DNA from 3 places in the Sagittula sp. genome. Region 3 is predicted to be linked to each of the others. Evidence: riboswitches for the same ligand, from Rfam matches in the RefSeq annotation. Region 3 holds a riboswitch; each other region holds the start of a gene.
The links. Region 3 has a riboswitch for cobalamin ahead of ACU0DV_RS19430 (ABC transporter substrate-binding protein). Riboswitches for the same ligand answer to the same signal wherever they lie in the genome.
Positions count from the first base shown of each region.

Region 1: it holds a riboswitch for cobalamin, as region 3 does, so the genes downstream of both, ACU0DV_RS10430 (DUF4198 domain-containing protein) here and ACU0DV_RS19430 (ABC transporter substrate-binding protein) in region 3, are expected to answer to the same signal.
Region 2: it holds a riboswitch for cobalamin, as region 3 does, so the genes downstream of both, ACU0DV_RS07675 (DUF1636 domain-containing protein) here and ACU0DV_RS19430 (ABC transporter substrate-binding protein) in region 3, are expected to answer to the same signal.

Region 1 is NZ_JBRBWD010000029.1:118,632-125,005, forward strand. Features, by position in the region: gene ACU0DV_RS10415 (cytochrome c3 family protein) at 1-307, shown strand, start outside; gene ACU0DV_RS10420 (metallophosphoesterase family protein) at 591-1,721, shown strand; gene ACU0DV_RS10425 (AAA family ATPase) at 1,718-4,327, shown strand; cobalamin riboswitch at 4,427-4,631, shown strand; gene ACU0DV_RS10430 (DUF4198 domain-containing protein) at 4,775-5,560, shown strand; gene cbiM (cobalt transporter CbiM) at 5,565-6,182, shown strand; gene ACU0DV_RS10440 (cobalt ABC transporter permease) at 6,179-6,374, shown strand, end outside.
Region 2 is NZ_JBRBWD010000023.1:45,726-52,099, reverse strand. Features, by position in the region: gene ACU0DV_RS07690 (cobyric acid synthase) at 1-725, opposite strand, end outside; gene ACU0DV_RS07685 (YrhK family protein) at 722-988, opposite strand; gene cobO (cob(I)yrinic acid a,c-diamide adenosyltransferase) at 1,714-2,325, opposite strand; cobalamin riboswitch at 2,375-2,564, shown strand; gene ACU0DV_RS07675 (DUF1636 domain-containing protein) at 2,682-3,068, shown strand; gene cobW (cobalamin biosynthesis protein CobW) at 3,069-4,124, shown strand; gene cobN (cobaltochelatase subunit CobN) at 4,171-6,374, shown strand, end outside.
Region 3 is NZ_JBRBWD010000044.1:83,031-89,404, reverse strand. Features, by position in the region: gene ACU0DV_RS19440 (ABC transporter ATP-binding protein) at 5-766, opposite strand; gene ACU0DV_RS19435 (FecCD family ABC transporter permease) at 763-1,821, opposite strand; gene ACU0DV_RS19430 (ABC transporter substrate-binding protein) at 1,818-2,828, opposite strand; cobalamin riboswitch at 2,931-3,120, opposite strand; partial or broken gene ACU0DV_RS19425 (IS110 family transposase) at 3,467-4,132, shown strand; gene ACU0DV_RS19420 (CaiB/BaiF CoA transferase family protein) at 4,144-5,115, shown strand; gene ACU0DV_RS19415 (TRAP transporter small permease) at 5,141-5,668, shown strand; partial or broken gene ACU0DV_RS19410 (TRAP transporter large permease subunit) at 5,665-6,012, shown strand; gene ACU0DV_RS19405 (TRAP transporter large permease) at 6,047-6,374, shown strand, end outside.

The DNA.
Region 1 (6,374 bases), on a different contig from region 3:
CATGATCCGCGCCTACACCACCGAAGTCGCCGGGGCGCCGGTGATCTACGACGGCACGCGCTACCCCTATTTCTTTGCCGACGCCAACGGCGACGGCGCCATCGACATGGAAGACGGCAGTCCGGTGGCCTACAAGTCCTGGACCCCGCGCAGCCTGCGCGCCGCCTTCAACTGGAAGCTGGTCACCGCCGATCCGGGCAACTACGCGCACAACCCGCTCTATACGCTCGAACTGCTGTACGATTCCATTGCCGACCTGAGCGACCCGCTGGGTGTCGACGTCGAGGAGATGAACCTGCGGCGCTGACCCGGGCATTTCGCCGTTTGGGCCGGCCGCCCCTTTCGGAAAGTTCCTGGACAGTCAGGACCGCGTCTGCACCACCATCCGGCGCAGGCGCGCCCGTTCCTGCGAGAAGGGATAATCCCGTCCCCACTTGGAGCGTCGCCCCGAATATGGTTCTCTCCACCCTCCGGGCCGTGCCAGGAAGGACGGGACAGCCGCGCAGGGGCCGTGACAGTTTCTGTCCCCCACCTGCCGCAGTCTGACTTCCGTTCCCGCGAAGGCACGAATCGCATACCAGGAGCAGGCCATGGCTTTCCGTTTCATCCACGCATCCGACCTGCACATCGGCCGGAAGTTCGCCAACATCCCGCAGCCGCCCGACGGCAACATCCGCGGCCGCCTGATGGAGGCGCGGCACGCGGTCATCGGCAAACTGGCAGAGGCGGCGCGCAGCCGTGGTGCCGCCCATGTGCTGCTGGCGGGCGATACCTTCGACACGGCGACGCCCTCGGCCCCGGTGATCCGCCAGGCGCTCGGCGCCATGGCCGAGGCGGAGGGCGTGACCTGGTGGCTCCTGCCCGGCAACCACGACAACATGCGCGATGCCGAACCGCTCTGGGACACGATCCGCAAGGACGCCCCCTCAAACGTCATCGCCGTCACCGAAACCGCCCCGCGTGAACTGGGCGACAGCGCTGTCCTCCTGCCCTGCCCCGTGGCCTACCGCGCACTCGGCAGCGACCCGACGGAGTGCCTGCCCGGCATGACCAGCGCCGAGGGTCTCCTGCGCATCGGTCTGGCGCACGGAGGCGTCACCGATTTCACCGAGGCCGGGGACACCATCGCGCCCGACCGGGACCGCAGCGCGCGGCTCGATTATCTCGCGCTCGGCGACTGGCACGGGCGGCTTACGGTCTCTGACCGGGTGCACTACAGCGGCACCCCGGAACAGGACCGTTTCAAGCATGGTCAGCGCGGTGTCTGCCTGTGTGTCAGCCTCGACGGTCCGGCCGCCGTGCCCACCATCGAAGAGGTCCCCACGGGATCGTTCCTCTGGCGGGAGGTCGCCCTGCCCCTCACCGCACGGCAGGACGCCGCGGCGGCGCTGGCCGATGCGCTGCCCGCGACCGGGCGGCGCGACATACTCTTGCGCGTCGCGGCCTCCGGCTGGGCCAACCTGCCGCAGCAGGTGGCGCTGGGAAACGCGGCTGACGACGCCGCCCCGGACTTTGCCCATTTCGAGCTGCGGACCGACGAACTCGGCGCCCTGTTCGAGGCCGCCGACCTCGATGCGATCGACCGGGCGGGCGCGCTGCGGCTGGCGGCGGACGGCCTGATGGCGGACGCCAACGCCGAGACGCTGTCGCAGGCGGATCGCGACGTGGCGGCCGACGCCCTCGCCCGGCTTTACGCCTATGTGCGGGAGGAGGCTGAATGAAACTGCGCAGCATCACCCTCAACAACGTCCGCCGCTTCACGGAACCGGCGCGGGTCGACGGGCTGGGCGACGGGCTGAACGTGCTCTGCGAGCCCAACGAACACGGCAAATCCACCCTCTTCGATGCCATCCAGGCGCTGTTCTTCAAGCCGCACGGGTCGCGCGACAAGGAGGTTTCGTCGCTCAGGCCGCACGCGGGTGGCGCCCCGGAGGTCACGGTCGAGTTGGAGACCGCCGACGGCCGCTTCACCCTTTCCAAGCGCTGGTTGCAGAGGCCCTCGGCGACGGTCCATCAGGGCAGCCGGCTGATCGCGCAGGCCGACGCGGCGGAGGCATGGATCGCCGACCTGCTGGGCGGCGACGCAGGCGGGCCGTCCGGTTTGATCTGGGTGCGGCAGGGCGTCACCGATCTGACAGCTGGCACAACGAAGGAACGGCAGGCCGCGCTCGAAGCCCGCCGCGACCTGATGACCTCCGTCGGGGACGAGGTCGAGGCGATGACCGGCGGGCGGCGGATGGACCGGGCGCTGGCGCGCTGTCGTGACGAACTCTCCGCTCTTGCCACCGGCACCGGCAAGCCGAAGACCGGCGGCGCTTGGAAGGCCGCCATCGACACGGTGGAGGCTCTGACCGAGCAGGAGGCAGCCCTTTCGGCGACCGCGCGCGACCTTCACGACGCGCTGGCCGAGCGCAAGCGCGCCCGGCGCGACCTTGCCGAATGGGACGCCCCCGACGCCGTGGCCGAGCGCAGCGAAAAGCTGGAGACCGCACGCGCCGCCCATGCCGCCGCCATGCGCCACGCCGAGGAACTGGATGCCGCCGCCCGCAGGGTCGACATGGCGCGCCTGACGGCGGAGGCGGCCCGGGGCAAACTCGCCTCCCTCCGCGCCGCGCAGACCGAACGGGCCGAAGCCGCGCGCCATGTCGAGGCCACCGGCGCCGAAAAACTGGCCGCGGCCGCCGCGCGGGACAAGGCGCAGGCCAAACGCGATGCCGCGCAAAAGACGTTCGACGCCGGAGAGGCTGCCCTGTCTAAGGCAGAGGCCACCCGCAACGCCGCGCAACGGGCAGAGGCCGCGCGCGGCGGCGCCGATCGCCGCAACGAACTGGAAAACCGCATCGCGCAGGCGGAGGAGATGCGCCGCCGGATGGAGACGGCGGCAGGCGCCGCCCGCAACGGACCCGACGCCACGGCGCTGCGCCGGATCGAGACGCTGGCCAACGCCCATGCCGCCGCCATCGCCGCCCGCGACGCCACCGCCACGCAAGTCATCGCCCATTACACGGCAGGCTCCGAAGGAGCGATCCGTTTCGGCGACGCCGCTCTGCCCGGCGGACAGACGGTCCCCCTCGCCCGGACCACCCGCCTCGACATCGCCGGTGTCGGTCACTTGGAGATCCGACCGGGCGACACCGGGCACGACACGGGGACCGTGGACGCCGCGGCCAAGGCGCTGCGCACAGCACTCGCAGCCGCCGGTGCCGAGACGCTGGAGGACGCGCGCGATGCCGCCGCCGCCCGGAACGAAGCGGAACGGCAGCACGCCGAGGCAAAAGCCGTGCTGCAGAGCCTCGCGCCGGAGGGTATCGAACAGCTCCGCGCCGCGCTCTCCCGGATCCCCATCCCTGTGGAGGGCGAAGATCTGCCCGATCTGGCGCAGGCGGAGGCAGACCTCGCCGCCTCGAGAGAGGCAAGGGACATCGCCCGCAGCGCGCTCGACACCGCAACGGAACGGCTGGCGGACGCCCGGGCGGAGGTGCTGCGCGCCGACACGGCCCTGACCTCGTTGCAAGACCGCCTGACGCGCGCCGAAGACGCCTTTGCGCGGACCGGTGGCGCCACGGAAGACGAACTGGCCTCCGAACTGGAGGCGCTGGAGGCGGCACTGGCCCAAGAGCAGGCCGCACATGCCGCCAAGGCCAAGGATGCGCCCGATCCCGCCAATGCGCGCGCCGCACTCACACGCGCGGAATCCGTGGAAACCCGTGCGCGCGATGAAACCGCCCGACTGAAGCTGCTCCTCGCCCGGCTCGAAGAGCGCATCGGCCGGTCCTCCGGGGACGCGGTCGAGGAGAGGCTGGCCGAGACGACCGAAAAGCTGACGTCGGCCCGCGAAGCCCTTGCCCGGATCGAACACGAGGTGGCGGTGCTGCGGCGGCTCGAACAGGCGCTGGAAACAGCCCGGAACGAGGCCCGCGACCGCTATTTCGCCCCCATCGCCCGGGAACTGAAACCGCTCCTGCACCTGCTCTGGCCGGACGCGGAACTGACCTGGGGCGAGGAATCCCTGCTGCCGGACGCGCTGCTCCGCGATGGCCAGAGCGAGCCGGTCGACATACTCTCCGGCGGCACGCAGGAACAGGTGGCCCTTCTGGTCCGGCTGGCCTTTGCGCGCATGTTGTCCCACGCCGGGCGCACCGCGCCGGTGATCCTCGACGACGCGCTGGTCTTCACCGACGACGACCGGATCGAACGGATGTTCGACGCGCTGCATCGCCAGGCGGGCGACCTCCAGATCATCGTCCTGACCTGCCGCCAGCGCGCCTTCCGCGACCTGGGCGGTCATGCGCTGAGCTTTGCAGCCGTGGCGCCGGAAGACGCCTGACGCCCACCCGCCCATCGCGTTTCACGGGGGACCGCGCCTGTGTCAGGCCGGTTCCTGGCCCCTCAAAAATAGCAATTGACCGGGCGCGCGCTTTTCTGGCAAGGAAATCGCACGTCCGGTTCCGGGGTTTTCACGCCCCGGAGGAAAGAGGGAATGCAGTGCGGCACGCCAGTGCCTACCCTGCAGCTGCCCCCGCAACTGTAAGCGGCAAGCAGGGCTGATATGCCACTGGAGAAATCCGGGAAGGCCAGTCCAGATGCGATGACCCGCGAGCCAGGAGACCTGCCGGACTGGCGCCCATGGAAGAGGCGCTTTTCCACCGGACGCCGGGGTGCGCGTCTGGCCTCGTGCGGCGGCGGGTCATTCCGCCGCGCGGATGGGGTCGAGCGTTCCCTGCGTCCAGAAACGACGCGCGCCGGGTGTGGCGCAGTGGACAGGGACGACTTCATGAAACGCAGGTTGAGTGCCCTTGCGGCGTGCATCGCGCTTCCGGCGATGACACACGCGCATTTCCTTCTCGAATATACATCGGACACCATCATCGACCGCCCCGGCGACGTGCCGGTCAAGCTGATCTTCTGGCACCCCTTCTCCAACGGCTACGTGATGGAGATGGAGACGCCCCGGGAATTCTTCATGGTGCATCACGGCAAGCGCACCGATTTTCTGGACACGCTCGAACCGACCGTCTTCACCGGGTCCGAGAACGAGGCCCCGGCCTTTCTGGGCAGCGTCCCGGTCAAGCGGTCGGGCGACTACGTGCTCGTGACCGTCCCGCAGCCCTATTTCGAGGAATCCGAAGACAAGTACATCCAGCAGTACACCAAGGCCTTCCTCAACCGCAGCGAACTGCCCACCGACTGGATGAATCCGGTCGGTCTCCCGGCCGAGATCCTGCCGCTGAACAAGCCCTACAACGTGCTGGCCGGCTCCACCTTCACCGGACGGGTCATGTCCGAAGGCCAGCCCGTCGCCGGCGCCGAGATCGAGGTGGAGTTCATGGCGGCCGAGCCGGACATGAACCAAGCGCGCGCCACCGATCCGGTGGTCAGCCCGCCGCCCGGCGGCGCGGTCGTGATCCTCTCCGACGACAGCGGGTATTTCACCTTCGGCATCCCGAGGGCCGGACACTGGGGCTTTGCCGCGCTCGGCGTGGGCCCGGTGACCGAGCACGAGGGCAAGGAACTCAGCCAGGACGCCGTGATCTGGATCCGCGCCTGGGAACTGGAGTGACGCCATGCACATCGTGGACGGAGCCCTTTCCAACCCGGTCGTGATCGGCGGGGCCGTGCTGGCGGCGGGCGGCATCGCCTGCGGCCTGCGGTCGCTGACCATGGAACGCATCCCCGCCGCCGGTGTCCTGTCGGCCAGTTTCTTCGTGGCCTCGCTGGTGCATGTGCCCATTGGCCCGTCCTCGGTGCATCTCATCATGAACGGTCTTGCCGGACTCGTGCTCGGCTGGGCCGCCTTTCCGGCGCTCTTCGTGGGGCTGCTGCTTCAGGCGGTGTTCTTCGGGTTCGGGGGCCTCACCGTGCTCGGGGTCAACACGCTGAACATCGCATTGCCCGCCGTCTTGGCGGGCCTCCTCTTCGGGCGGCTCATCTCGCGCGGGACGCCGGTGACGGGGGCCATCTGGGGCGCGGTCGGCGGCAGCTTCAGCATCGCCGCGACAACCCTTTTCGTGGGCTTTTCCCTCGCGCTGTCCGGCGACGCTTTTATCCCGGCGGCCAAGCTGGTGTTCGTCGCCCATATCCCGGTGATGATCATCGAGGGGCTGCTGACCGGATTTGCCGTCCTGCTGGCCCGCAAAGTCAAGCCGGACCTGTTCTTTGCGCTGCAGCGAGGCACAACATGAAACGCCTCGCCCTTGCCGCCGCGCTCATGGCGCTGCCTCTGCCCGCCCAGGCCCACAAGGTCATCGCCGCCGTCTTTCCCTCCGGGTCCTCCATCGAGGGCGAGATCGGCTTCTCCAGCGGCGAGATGGCCGTGGGCGAGGAGGTGATCGTCACCGCCCCCGACGGAACCGAACTGGGACGCGCGGTCACCG
Region 2 (6,374 bases), on a different contig from region 3:
CGGATGTCGAGCGCATCCTCCGCGGGCAGTTTCCAGGCATGGGCAAACCACGGCGCGGTGCCGAAGCCGCGCCAGCCGGTGCGCGCCTCGATCAGCGCGTAACCGTCGTCGAACAGCGACGGGTCGCCGCGGAACTTGTTGATCAGGAAGCCCGCGATCCGGGCGTTGTCCGCGGGCGAGAGCACCGCCTGCGTGCCCACCACCTGCGCGATCACGCCGCCCCGGTCGATGTCGCCGATCAGCACGACGGGCAGGCCTGCTGCTTCCGCGAAGCCCATGTTGGCGATGTCGCCGGCGCGCAGGTTGACCTCGGCCGGGCTGCCCGCGCCCTCGACGATCACCAGGTCATGGCGCGCCTTCAGACGCCCGAAGCTCTCGGTGACATGGCCCAGCAACTGCGGCTTCAGCGCGGCGTATTCGCGCGCCCGGACCGTGGCGAGCCGCTTGCCCTGCACCACCACCTGCGAACCCACGTCGGTTTCGGGCTTGAGGAGGACCGGGTTCATGTCGGTGTGCGGCTCCAGCCCGCAGGCCCGCGCCTGCAGCGCCTGAGCGCGCCCGATCTCGCCGCCGTCGACGGTGACGGCGGCGTTGTTCGACATGTTCTGCGGCTTGAACGGCGCGACCGACAGGCCCCGGCGCAGCGCCGCGCGGCAGAGCCCCGCCACCAGCACCGACTTGCCCACGTTGGACCCGGTGCCCTGAAGCATGAGTGCGCGCGTCATTCCGGATCACGATCCCCGGGCAGCGGCAGCTGCGCGAGATGATATTCCCGCGCAAACCGCGACGCGGGCCGCGCGACGAAAAGGACGGAACCCACGGTGAAAAGCCAGGTCGCCGGGTACTGCGTCTCCTCCCAGAAGAACAGCACGGACCCCACGAGGAAGGCCATCCCCGCGCAAAGGTCGATGGTGGTATAGAGCTTCTCGTAGAAGCCATAGACCTCCTCGTGCCGGGAGGTGGCGTCCTGCATCCGTTTCCTGAACATCGGGCGGCGGTCCCTTCATGGCCTGGGCGTACTGACCTCCACCGTTACCAGCCTGCGAAGCAGGGTCAACGCACCGCCCGCCATCGCCCGTCGCCACGCACTCGAAGACAGCCTGAGAACAAAACCGCCCGGCGGTCCGAACAGCGCCCCCGAAACACCTCTGACGACGCTGCCACATCGGCCGTGGATGCAAAGAAACCAAAACGGAAAGTGTCCGGAAAAAGCCCCGACCCGCGGCTAAGGTGTGCCTTTGCACCTTCCAGGGAAACGCGACGCCAGCGGTCGCGGAGGGCCAGGAGACCTTAGGCAGCTTCGTCGCTTGACCCTCCCGCGAGGCCACCACCGACAAATCCGCGCAACAAGAAAATTCGCCCTCGCCTTTAACGCGAGACCGCGACCCATCCCGCCCCGCGCCTCTGGCAAATGCCGCGCCCTTGCCAGCCATATGACGCATGCGGCCTCGTCAGGACGCCTCCGGCGGAGGTATTTTCGCCAAGATGAAGGAGAGGGTCGGGCACCGCGCCTCGGGCCTTCCGGGAAGGGGGAGACGCGGTGCCTTCACCTTGGGCGGTCATCGGGACCTCTCCCTGTACCGCCCGGCGAGCCTCCGCGATTCCGGTTAAGAAAGCCTTTCCTTCATCTTGGCGAAAATACCTTGGGGGTCTGGGGGGAACCCCCAGCGGGTCGGGGCGCCGCAGGCGCGCCGAAACCCGGATCCCGCAGGCTCAGAACTCGACACCCTTCTGCGCCTTCACCCCCTCGCGGAACGGGTGCTTGACCAGCGTCATGTCGGTGACGAGGTCCGCCGCCTCGATCAGTTCGGGCTTGGCATTGCGCCCGGTCAGGCAGACGTGGGTCATCGGCGGCTTCTGTTCCAGCAGGAACCCCACCACCTCGTCGATGTCGAGGTAGTCGTAGCGCAGCGCGATGTTGATCTCGTCGAGCAGCACGAACTGCACCTCGGGGTCGAGGATCTGCGCCTTGGCGATCTCCCAGCCGTTCCGTGCCGCCGCGATGTCGCGCTCGCGGTCCTGCGTCTCCCAGGTGAAGCCCTCGCCCGACACGAAGAACCGGCATTCGGCCGCGAAGCGTTCGCGCAGGAAGGTGCCTTCGCCCGTGGGCCAGGCGCCCTTGATGAACTGCACCACCGCGCAGGGCATGCCGTGGGCGATGCAGCGCATGATCATCCCGAATCCGGAGGACGACTTGCCCTTGCCGGTGCCGGTGTGGACGATGATCAGGCCCTTCTCCTCTGTCTTGGTCGCCATCATCCGGTCGCGGGCCGCCTTGATCTTCTTCATCTTTTCAGTGTGGCGGGCGTTCTCGTCTTCGCTCATGGCGCGGGCTCTCCTTGACATTGCCGGGCGTCCGGCGCATCAGCCGGGGTGCTGGTGCCTGTGTCTAGCAGGTGAAAAGGGAATGCGCAGCCCCGCGTCGGGGTCAGGCGCAGCCGCCCCCGCGACCGTGACCGGAAAGGGCCCGAAGCCACTGGCGAGATCGCCGGGAAGGCCGGGTGCCGTTGGGCAGACAGGGACCCCCTGCCGCCCAGTTCCGCAAGCCGGGAGACCTGCCAGTGGCCGCGCCGTGGAAGGGGCGGAGGAACGAAACCGGACGGGGTGATCCGGGGTCGGGAGAGGGCCTGTCATGGCCCGTGCCCCGCTCAAGGTCCCCCCATGAGACGCGCGAGGTTGCCATGTCATCGGAAGCCGAACTTCTGGTCTGCGTGAAGTGCCGCCGGGGGCAGGAGATCCCCGCCGACGACCGCCGGCCCGGCCAGGCGCTCTACGACGCGCTGGCCGCCCGGCCTTTGCCCGCGGGCCTGCGCCTGACCGCCGTCGAATGCCTGCAGAACTGCGACGCGGGCTGCACCGTCGCCCTGCGCGGCGGCGACCGCTGGACCTACGTGTTCGGGAATGTCGACGAGGTGTCGCATCCGGACATGCTGCTCGACGGCGCGGCGCGCTATCACGCGACCGGCGACGGGCTGATCCCGTGGCGCGAGCGGCCCGAACACTTCAAGCGCAACTGCGTGGCGCGCATCCCGCCCCTGACCCCGAACACCCCACTGGAGGCCGACTGAATGACCGATCTAGCCAAACTCCCCGTCACCGTGATCACCGGCTTCCTCGGCTCCGGCAAGACCACGCTGGTGCGTCACCTGATGCAGAACCCCGGTGGCCGTCGCCTGGCCGTGGTGGTCAACGAATTCGGCGACGTGGGCGTCGACGGAGAGATCCTGAAGTCCTGCGCCATCCCCGACTGCCCTGCCGAGAACATCATGGAACTGGCCAACGGCTGCATCTGCTGCACCGTGGCCGATGACTTCATCCCGACGATCGAGGCGCTGATGGCGCTCGATCCGCGCCCCGATCACATCCTGATCGAGACCTCTGGCCTTGCCCTGCCGAAGCCGCTGCTGAAGGCCTTCGACTGGCCGGACATCCGGTCGAAGATCACCGTCGACGGCGTGATCGCCCTGGCCGACGCAGAGGCGGTGGCGGCAGGCCGCTTCGCCCCCGACGTGGCGCGCGTCGACGCACAGCGCCTCGCGGACGACAGCATCGACCACGAAACGCCGCTGAGCGAGGTCTTCGAGGACCAGATCTCCTGCGCCGACATCATCCTCCTGACCAAGCCCGACCTCGCCGGTCCCGAAGGCGTGGCGAAGGCCAAGGCGATCATCGCCGCCGAGGCGCCGCGCCCGCTGCCGGTGGTCGAGGTCGCCGAGGGCGTGGTGGACCCGCGCGTTATCCTCGGGCTGGAAGCGGCCGCCGAGGACGACATGGACGCGCGCCCCTCGCATCACGACGATCATGACGACCACGAACACGACGACTTCGAGTCGATCGTGGTGGAACTGCCGGAGCAGGACACGCCCGCGCAGCTCGTCGCTGCCATCGAACGGCTCGCGAAGGAACAGAACATCCTGCGGGTGAAGGGCTACGCCGCCGTGAAGGGCAAGCCCATGCGCCTTCTGGTGCAGGCGGTGGGGGCGCGCGTGCGTCACCAGTACGACCGCCCGTGGAAGCCGGACGAGGCGCGCGTCAGCCGTGTCGTGGTCATCGCGGAACACGACGACATCCGTCCCGACGCCATCCGGTCGGTCCTCGGCGCCACGCCGGTCGCCGCAGAGTGACATGAAGTAGGGCGGGGCTCTGCGCCGCCTTCCCCGGGAACCGCCGATGCACGTCATCTTCCGCGAAAGCCACGGCCTCGAAGAGAGCGAGACGCCGCAGGACCTGGGCCAGAGCCCGGCGGACCTTGTCGTCCTGTCGTTCTCCGACAGCGACCTCGGCGCCTTCGCCGAAGGCTGGCGGCGCGGCGGCGGACCGGAGGGGCGGATGCCCACGCTCCGCCTTGCCAACCTTGCAGCCCTCAGGCATCCGCTTTCGGTCGACACCTATGTCGAGCAGACGCTGGAGGGCGCGAAGGGCATCCTGATCCGGCTGATCGGCGGCGTGCCCTACTGGTCCTACGGCTTGCAGCAGGTCCTGGCGCTGGCGCAGCAGAAGGGCATCGCGCTGGCCGTGCTGCCCGCCGACGGGCGCGAGGACAGGCGGCTCGACGAGATGTCGACGCTGCCGGTGTCCACGCTGCGGCGGCTGGCGCATCTCTGCGACGCGGGGGGCACCGTGGCGGCGCAGGCCGCGCTGGCGCAACTGGCGCTGGCGGCGGGCCTCTATGCCGGGCCGGTGCGCGGCGCCAAGGGCCTGCCGCCGCTGGGCGCCTGGACGCCCGAACACGGCGTGACCTGCCCGGTGCTGACGCGGGAGCCGGGCAAGACGCCGCTGGCGGTGGTCTTCTACCGCTCCTACCTCGTCTCCGCCGACCTCGCGCCGATCCGCGCGCTTTACGAGGAGTTCGCCGCACGCGGCTTCGCCGTCACCGCCTTCTTCGTGCCCTCGCTGAAGGCGCCGGAGGCTTCGGGCTGGCTGCGCCGCCAGATCGCGGCGCTGGCCCCGGCGGCCATCGTCAACGCCACTGCCTTCTCCGGCAAGGGCGCGGACGGCACCTCGCCGCTCGACGCCGCCGACGTGCCGGTCTTCCAGTGCGTGCTGGCCACCTCCGACCGCAAGGCCTGGGCAGAGGCCGACCGCGGCGTCTCGCCCGCCGATCTCGCCATGCACGTGGTGCTGCCGGAAGTCGACGGCACCATCCTGGGCGAACCCGTCTCCTTCAAGGAAACCGGCGCGCGCGACCCCGACCTGCAGTTCGCCCGCGCCGCCCATGCCGCCCATGCCGAGGGCATCGCGGCCCTCGCCGACCGGGTGGTGGCGCGCCTGTCCCTGGCCCGCCGCACCCCGGCCGAGCGCCGCCCCGCACTGATTCTCTCGACCTACCCGGGCAAGGACTGGAACATCGGCCACGCCGTGGGCCTCGACGCACTGGCCTCCGCCCGCGCGATCCTCGACGACCTGCGCGACGCGGGCCACGACGTGACGGGCGCCCCCGCCGACCTGCCCGCTGCCCTCCTGGCCCGTACCGAAAGCTGGCCGCTGGCGGAGTACGAGGCGGCCCTCGCCAGACTGCCCGACACCCTGCGCGACGACCTCCATACCGCCTGGGGCGCCCCCGACACCGACACGCTGGTCCGGGACGGCGCCTTCCGCTTCGCCGCCCTCCGCTGCGGCCGCGCGACGGTCGCGCTCCAGCCCGAACGCGGCACGCCGGAAACCCGCGACGACGACTATCACGACCTCTCGCGCACGCCCTGTCACGGCTACGTCGCCTTCTACCTCTGGCTGCAACAGCAGGCCGACGCGCTGATCCACATCGGCGCGCACGGCACGCTGGAATGGCTGCCGGGCAAGTCCGTGGCGCTCTCTGCCGCCTGCTGGCCCAAGGCGCTGACCGGCACCCTGCCGGTGATCTACCCCTTCATCGTCAACGACCCCGGCGAGGCGGCGCAGGCCAAGCGGCGCCTCGGCGCGCTCACCCTCGGCCACGTCCCCCCGCCGCTGCGCGAGAGCGGCACCCCGGACCGGCTCGCCCGGCTCGAGGCGCTGCTGGACGAATTCTCCAACGCCGACGGCCTCGACCCGCGCCGCCGCGACCGGCTGCAATCCGACATCCGGGACGAGGCGCAGGCGCTGGGGGTGGAGGACGACCTCGGCCTCGACCGCGCAAGCTCCACCGCCGAGGCGATCACCCGCATCGACCGCTTCGTCTGCGACGTGAAGGAAAGCCAGTTCGGCGAGGGCCTGCACATCTGGGGTCGCAGGGATCCGACGGCGCAAGACCTCCCACAAGACCTCACCGGCTCGCCCGCATCCGAACGCCGCGCCATCCCCGCCGCGCTCGACGGCCGCCGCATCGCGCCGGGGCCCTCCGGCTCGCCCTACCGGGGCCGCCGCGACGTGCTGCCCACGGGCCGCAACCTCTTCAC
Region 3 (6,374 bases):
TCCGCTATAGGGCATGGGAGAAATGGAGGCGCGGCGATCCGTCGGGTGCCGCGTGGCGCACCGCCGCGACGCCGAATACATCGGCCAGCAGAGCCTCGTTGAGCACCTCGTGTGGACGGCCCATTGCCACCAGTCGGCCCCGGCTGAGCACCCCGATCCGGTCACAGGCCGCGGCCTGGTTGAGGTCGTGGAGCGCTATGACCCGGGTGATTGGCAGGGCCTGGACAAGAGCCATGAGTGAGAGTTGATGGCGTATGTCGAGATGGTTCGTGGGCTCGTCCAGCAGCAGCAGGTCCGGCGTCTGCGCCAGTGCGCGGGCGATATGGACGCGCTGACGTTCGCCGCCCGAGAGGGTGTGCCAGAGACGTTCGGCAAAGGCGGCCATTTCCACGGCTCTCAAGGCATCATCGACGGCAGCCTCATCTTCGCTCCCCCAGCCTCGCAGCGGCGAAAGATAGGGCGTGCGCCCCAGGTTCACCGCTTCCCGGACGGTCAGGCGGTCCGTCGTCTCGGCCTGCTGTTCGACGAAGGCGATGCGCCGGGCGCGCAAGCGGGCAGGCATCCGCCCTATCTCCTCGTTTTCCGCCAGGACGCGGCCCGTTGTGGGACGCCGAAGTCCCGCGAGGCAACGCATGAGCGTGGATTTTCCAGAGCCGTTAGGGCCGATGAAACCGACAAGTTCCCCGGGCTCTACGCAAACCGAGATGTCCTCAAGCAGGGGCGTGCGGTGCACGCGGGTCGACATGCGCTGCACCTCGATCCTCATCGCCGCGCTCCCCGGATGAGGATCAGCGCAAAGGCCGGAGCGCCGACCAGCGCGGTCACCACACCGATGGGCAGGACCTGCCCCGGGACGATGATGCGGCTGATGACGTCTGCCGCGACAAGGAACACCGCACCCGCCAGCGCCGAGGCGGGGACCAGCCGGTCGTGGCGTGTGCCGACGAGAAAGCGCATGGCATGCGGCACGACAAGGCCAACGAAGCCGATCGCGCCCACTTTGGAAACGAGCACCCCAACCATGATGGCGGTGACGGTGATGAGACTGCCGCGCAAGGCCGGCACGTTGATCCCGATGGATGCGGCTCCGTCCGCACCGAACGTAAAAGCATCAAGCCCACGCCGGTGCCAAAGACATAGCGCGACACCCCCGAGGGAGACGGCCGTGCAGGCCCCGACGTCATCCCAGCGGATGCCCGACAGATTGCCCATGAGCCAGAACATGATGCCGCGCGCCTGCTCGGCATTGGCGGAACGGGCGATGGTGAAGGCGGTCAGAGCGTTGAACATCTGCGAGCCGGCGATCCCGGCGAGGATGATTGCGGCCGCCGCCTGGGTCCCGCGCCCGCCACCCGCGCTTCCGTTCACTGCGTGGGCCAAAGCCACGACGCATCCGAAGGCAACAAGCGCTCCGGACAACGCACCGAGCGACATCGAGATTGCCCCGCCTCCGATGCCCGCGACCGACACGAGGACCGCCCCCGTCGAGGCACCTGCAGACAAGCCCATGAGGTAGGGATCGGCTAGCGGATTGCGCAGCAGCGCCTGAAGAACGACCCCGGTCAGGGCGAGGCCAGCCCCGCAGCAGGCGGCCACGATCGCCCGCGGGAGGCGGTAACTCCAGATGATGCCCGCCTCGATCCCGTCGACCGGATAGCCCGCGCCCCACAGATGGTTGGCCAGCGTCCGGCACACCACGGCAAAGGGCAGACTGGTCTCGCCGATTGCCGTACCTGCAAGGATGGTGGCCCCAAGCAGAAGAGGCGCGAGCCAGAGCCCGTGCCGTACCGTGATGCGCGCGGGTGTGGCCGCCATGGTCATTCGAAGGACATCTTCGAAAGGGCTTCGGAGAGCGTTTCCAGCCCGTAGATCGACCGCATCGTCGCGCTCATGGCGTGCGCATCCATCTGCACGATCCGGTCCTCGCGTACGGCCGTCATCTGGCTTGCGACAGGATCGGTGCGCAGGAACTCCAGCTTCTTCTCGATGTCGTCGGCGGGAAAGCGACGGCGGTCCATGTAGGCGATGACGATCACGTCCGGGTCGGCCCGGGCGATGCTCTCCCATCCCACTGTCGGCCATTCCTCGTCGGAGGCGATGACATTCTCGATCCCCAGCTTGGACATCATGTAACCCGGCGCCCCGAGGCGTCCGGCGACATAGGGATCCATTTCGACGTCGGCGGAGGAGAACCAGAACACGGCCGACAGGTTCTCGGGCAGGTCTAGGCCTTCCGCACGGGCAATGGCGCGTTCTTCGGTCGCCTGAAGGTCCGAGACAAGGGTTGCGCCCGCGGTGCGCACGTCGAATATCTCCGCCAGCTCCCGAATGCCCTTGTAGATCGAGGCCGTCTCAAAGGCGCCGACGCGTGTGCCATCGCCTCCGGTGGAATTGTCCTTGGTGTCGCAATCGGCGGGCAGGATGTAGGTCGGGATTCCGATGTCGTGGAACATCTCCCGTGTGCCGACGTTGCCGCTCTCGCCCACATGCCATTCGTATTGCACGGCGACCAGCCCGGGCTTCTTCGCGACCACGCTCTCGAAGCTGGGGTCGTTGTCGGCCAGCCGCTCGATCGCCTCGTTGACCTCCGCGAACTCCGGCAAGACAGGGTTGAACCAGACCGAGGTGCCCGAGACCTTCGGCGCGAGGCCGAGCGAATAGAGGATCTCTGTCGCGGACTGCCCTATCGTCACCACGGTGTCCGGTGCGGCGTCGAACGACACATCGAGCCCGCAGTTTGTCAGTGTCAGGGGGTAGTTCGTTTGCTGCGCGTTCAGCGCCGTCGCGGCGCTGGCCAACAGCGCGGCCGTCATCAAGGTCTGTCTCATCCGATCCGTCCCGTCAGAGAGGACCATCAGGGGAAAGACGCGAAACGGAATGCGACCCGGCGGCCACGTCATGTTTCCCGCCTCGGCACACCCCGTCCGGTCGTGGTTTCGTTCATGTCGGCAGGTCTCCTGACTGACGGGTCACAGCGCCTCTCGCCTTCCCGGGACGAACCCAGTGGCGCATCGAGAGGCACTCACCGCCTACAGTTGCGGGGGCAGTTCCGTTTGCCGGCCGAAGCCGGAACGGATTCCCTTTCAATTCCCGAAGGAAACCGACGCCGCAATCTCTGGCATAGTTCCCGATGCACGGCAAGTGCGGGGCGGCACGAACGCAATCGCCGAAGCCGAGGATGGCGAGTGCGTCTGAAAGGCGAAATTAGGCTCGGAGCGGATCTGCGGCGGTGCGGCAAGGGCAGGCCAAAGGTCACCTCTGGCGCGCCGTCGCTGCAGGCCCATTCCGGCAGTTCACGCGATCCGCCATTGCCGCCATCGCTTTCGCCGCTGCTGCCATCTAGTGGCTATGAGATGCCGTAACGGGGCCTGTCTCGCGACCCGCCCATTATCGTTGCAAGATCGAGGGCAAGCTGGCGCCATTCCCGTATCGGATCCACATGGAGGACTGCGGGATGAAGCTGTGAATTGGGCTGGATGTGTCGCTTGAGAAGACCGCAATTTGCGTGATCAGCGAGCATGGGAAGATCGTGAGGGAGGCGGAGGTGTCCAGCGAGCCCGAGGCGCTGTTGCTCTGGATCGGCGATCAGGACGGGGAAGCTGCGGCTATCGGGCTCGGAGCTGGCCCCCTGTCGCAATGGCTGCATCGCGGGTTGTCCGCGGCTGAACTCCCTGTCGTGCTGATGGAAACCCGGCAGGTGAAAGGCGCCTTGAAGGCCATGCCGATCAAGACGGACCGCCGGGATGCCGAAGGGATCGCACGCCTGCCGCACCTCGGCTGGTTCCGACCGGTTCACTGCAAATCAGTCTCCGCACAAGAGGTTCGCGCTGTGCTCACCGCTCGCAAGGCGGTGCAGCAAGGGTTCATCACGCTTGAAATGTCCCTGCGCGGGCTACTGCGGAACTTTGGCTTCAAGGTTGGCACTATATCCCGTGGCCTATTCGAACATCGTATACGCGAACTGGCGGCAGGTAATCCGATGCTGGTAGCGGCAACCGAACCCATGCTTCGCGCGCGGGCAGCGCTGCGACGAGAACTGGCAGGCCTTGAACGCCATGTCCGCCAACCTGCCCATGACGATCCGGTCTGTCTGCGCCTAATGTCGATGCCCGGGACTGGCGTGGTCGCGGCAAGAGATCCGTTGTGCTGGACGTCAAGGATGCAGATGACCTCGCAACGCTGCGCGCGCTGCAGGAGACCGCGGACGTCTTTGTCGAGAATTTCCGAGACGAGACCCTGGCGAAGATGGGGCTCGCGCCGGACCAGCTGCGGCAAAGCCATCCCGCGCTTGTCGTCGCCTCCTGCAAGGGCTTTCTGAAGGGTCGCTACGAACACCGCGCAGCCATGGACGAGGTGGTGCAGATGATGACCGGTATGGCGTACCTGACCGGGCCAAAGCGGCGTCCGTTGCGCATCGGGTCTTCTGCCAATGACATCATGGGCGGGCTGTTTGCCGCCTACGGCGTGCTCGGCGCGCTGATCCAGCGCGGCAAGACCGGGCAGGGGGCTGCGGTCCGTTCGGGCCTGTTCGAGAACTGCCTTCTGCTGGTGGCCCAGCACATGGTGCAGTTCGACATCGAAGGCGAGGAAAGCCCGCCGATGCCCGAGCGGGTGTTCTCCTGGCCGATCTACGACCTGTTCGAAACGGCGGACGGGCGGCAGATATTCGTGGGCGCGGCGACGGACGGGCAGTGGGAGAAACTGTGCATCGGGCTCGGGCTGGAGCACTTGCTCGCGGATGACCGTCTGAAGACCCGCCCCGACCAGATCAGAGCGCGTGACTGGACCCTGCCGCAGATTGCGGCGGTGATCGTTGCACGGCCCTTCGACGAGATGGTGCAGGTGATGGAGGCCAACGACCTGCTGTTCGCCCCGGTTTCCCGTCCTGCCGAGATGTATGACGATCCGCATGTGAACAGGCCCGGCGGGCTCTTCACCTCCGAGTACCGGGGCAAGAAGGCATTGCCGCTGCGCCGGGTGATCTCGAAGCGAAGGGCGTTCAGGTGCACGTTGCCACCGAGGCGGAAAACAAGGCGATGGAAGCGGTCATGCGTCCCGCCTTCGACGCGAAGTTCAACCGTGACGACCCGGACAGCCAACAGCTCCTCCAGCTGATCGGCCAGCTGTCGAGCGGCAGCTGATGTCTCCTGTTGAGCGGGGAGGGGCGCATGACGCCTCTCGCTCCTTCCCCTTCCGCGTGGCAGCGGCTCTGTCGCGCGCTTGCGCTGCGCTGTCGATCCTCCTGATCCTCGGCACCTTTGGGCTGACCGTCGTCGCGGTCTTCATGCGCTACGTCCTGCACAGCCCGCTTCTTTGGTCCGACGAGGTGACCGGCTGGATGTTGGTGGCGATGATTTCCTGCGGGGTGGCGGAAGCCTACCGGCGGGGCGATCACATCGCCATCGACCTGCTGACCGACCGCCTGCGCGGCCCGTCCCGCGCGGTACAACGGGTGTTTGCCGGCCTCGCCTTTCTGGTGCTGGCCGTCGTCCTGTTCCTGTCCACGTGGGAAGCGGTGGAATTCTCCCGCATGGTCGGCAGCTACACCACCGGACACCTCGAAATCCCGGGCTGGATCCCCCAGGCGCCGCTGATGCTTGCGGCGGCGATGCTGGTCCTCGTCGCGCTCACGCGCATCCTCGACACCCTCGCTGGGCGGAGCCAATGACCATCCTTTTAGTCTTCGGCGGGCTGATCCTGCTGCTCCTGACCGGAATGCCGATCTTTGCCGCGCTGGGGCTGACGGCCACGGCGATCCTGCTGATCTTCGAGGGCCATATCGGCCCGATCTCCGACACCGTCATGGCGCACCTGTCCAAACCTGTGCTGATGACCATCCCGCTCTTCGCCTTCATGGCGCAGATCATGATCAAACCGAAGGTCATCGACGATCTCTACGTCATGGCAAACACGGTGATCGGCCACATCCGGGGCGGCCTCGGGGTGGCGACGGTGGTGTCCTGCACGATCTTCGCCGCGATTTCCGGATCGTCAGTGGCCACGGCCCTGTCGATCGGTTCCAGCGCCATCCCGCAAATGAAGCGCTATGGCTATCCGGAACGCGAGGCGCGGGGGGGTGATCGCCGCGGGTGTAACCCTGGGCATTCTCATTCCCCCTTCGGCCCCGATGATCCTCTATGCCATCGTCTCGGACGCTTCCATCGGCGCGCTGTTCCTCGCCGGTATCCTGCCCGGCTTGATGCTGGCGATCATGTTCTCTATCTACTGCATGTGGAACGGCGGCACACGCGAACATACATCCTGGTCGGGATGGGGCGCCGTGATGCTGGCGCTGCGCAAGTCGATCTGGGCCGTGCTGACCCCGCCGATCATCATGGGCGGCATATACGCGGGTGTCTTCACCGCTTCCGAAG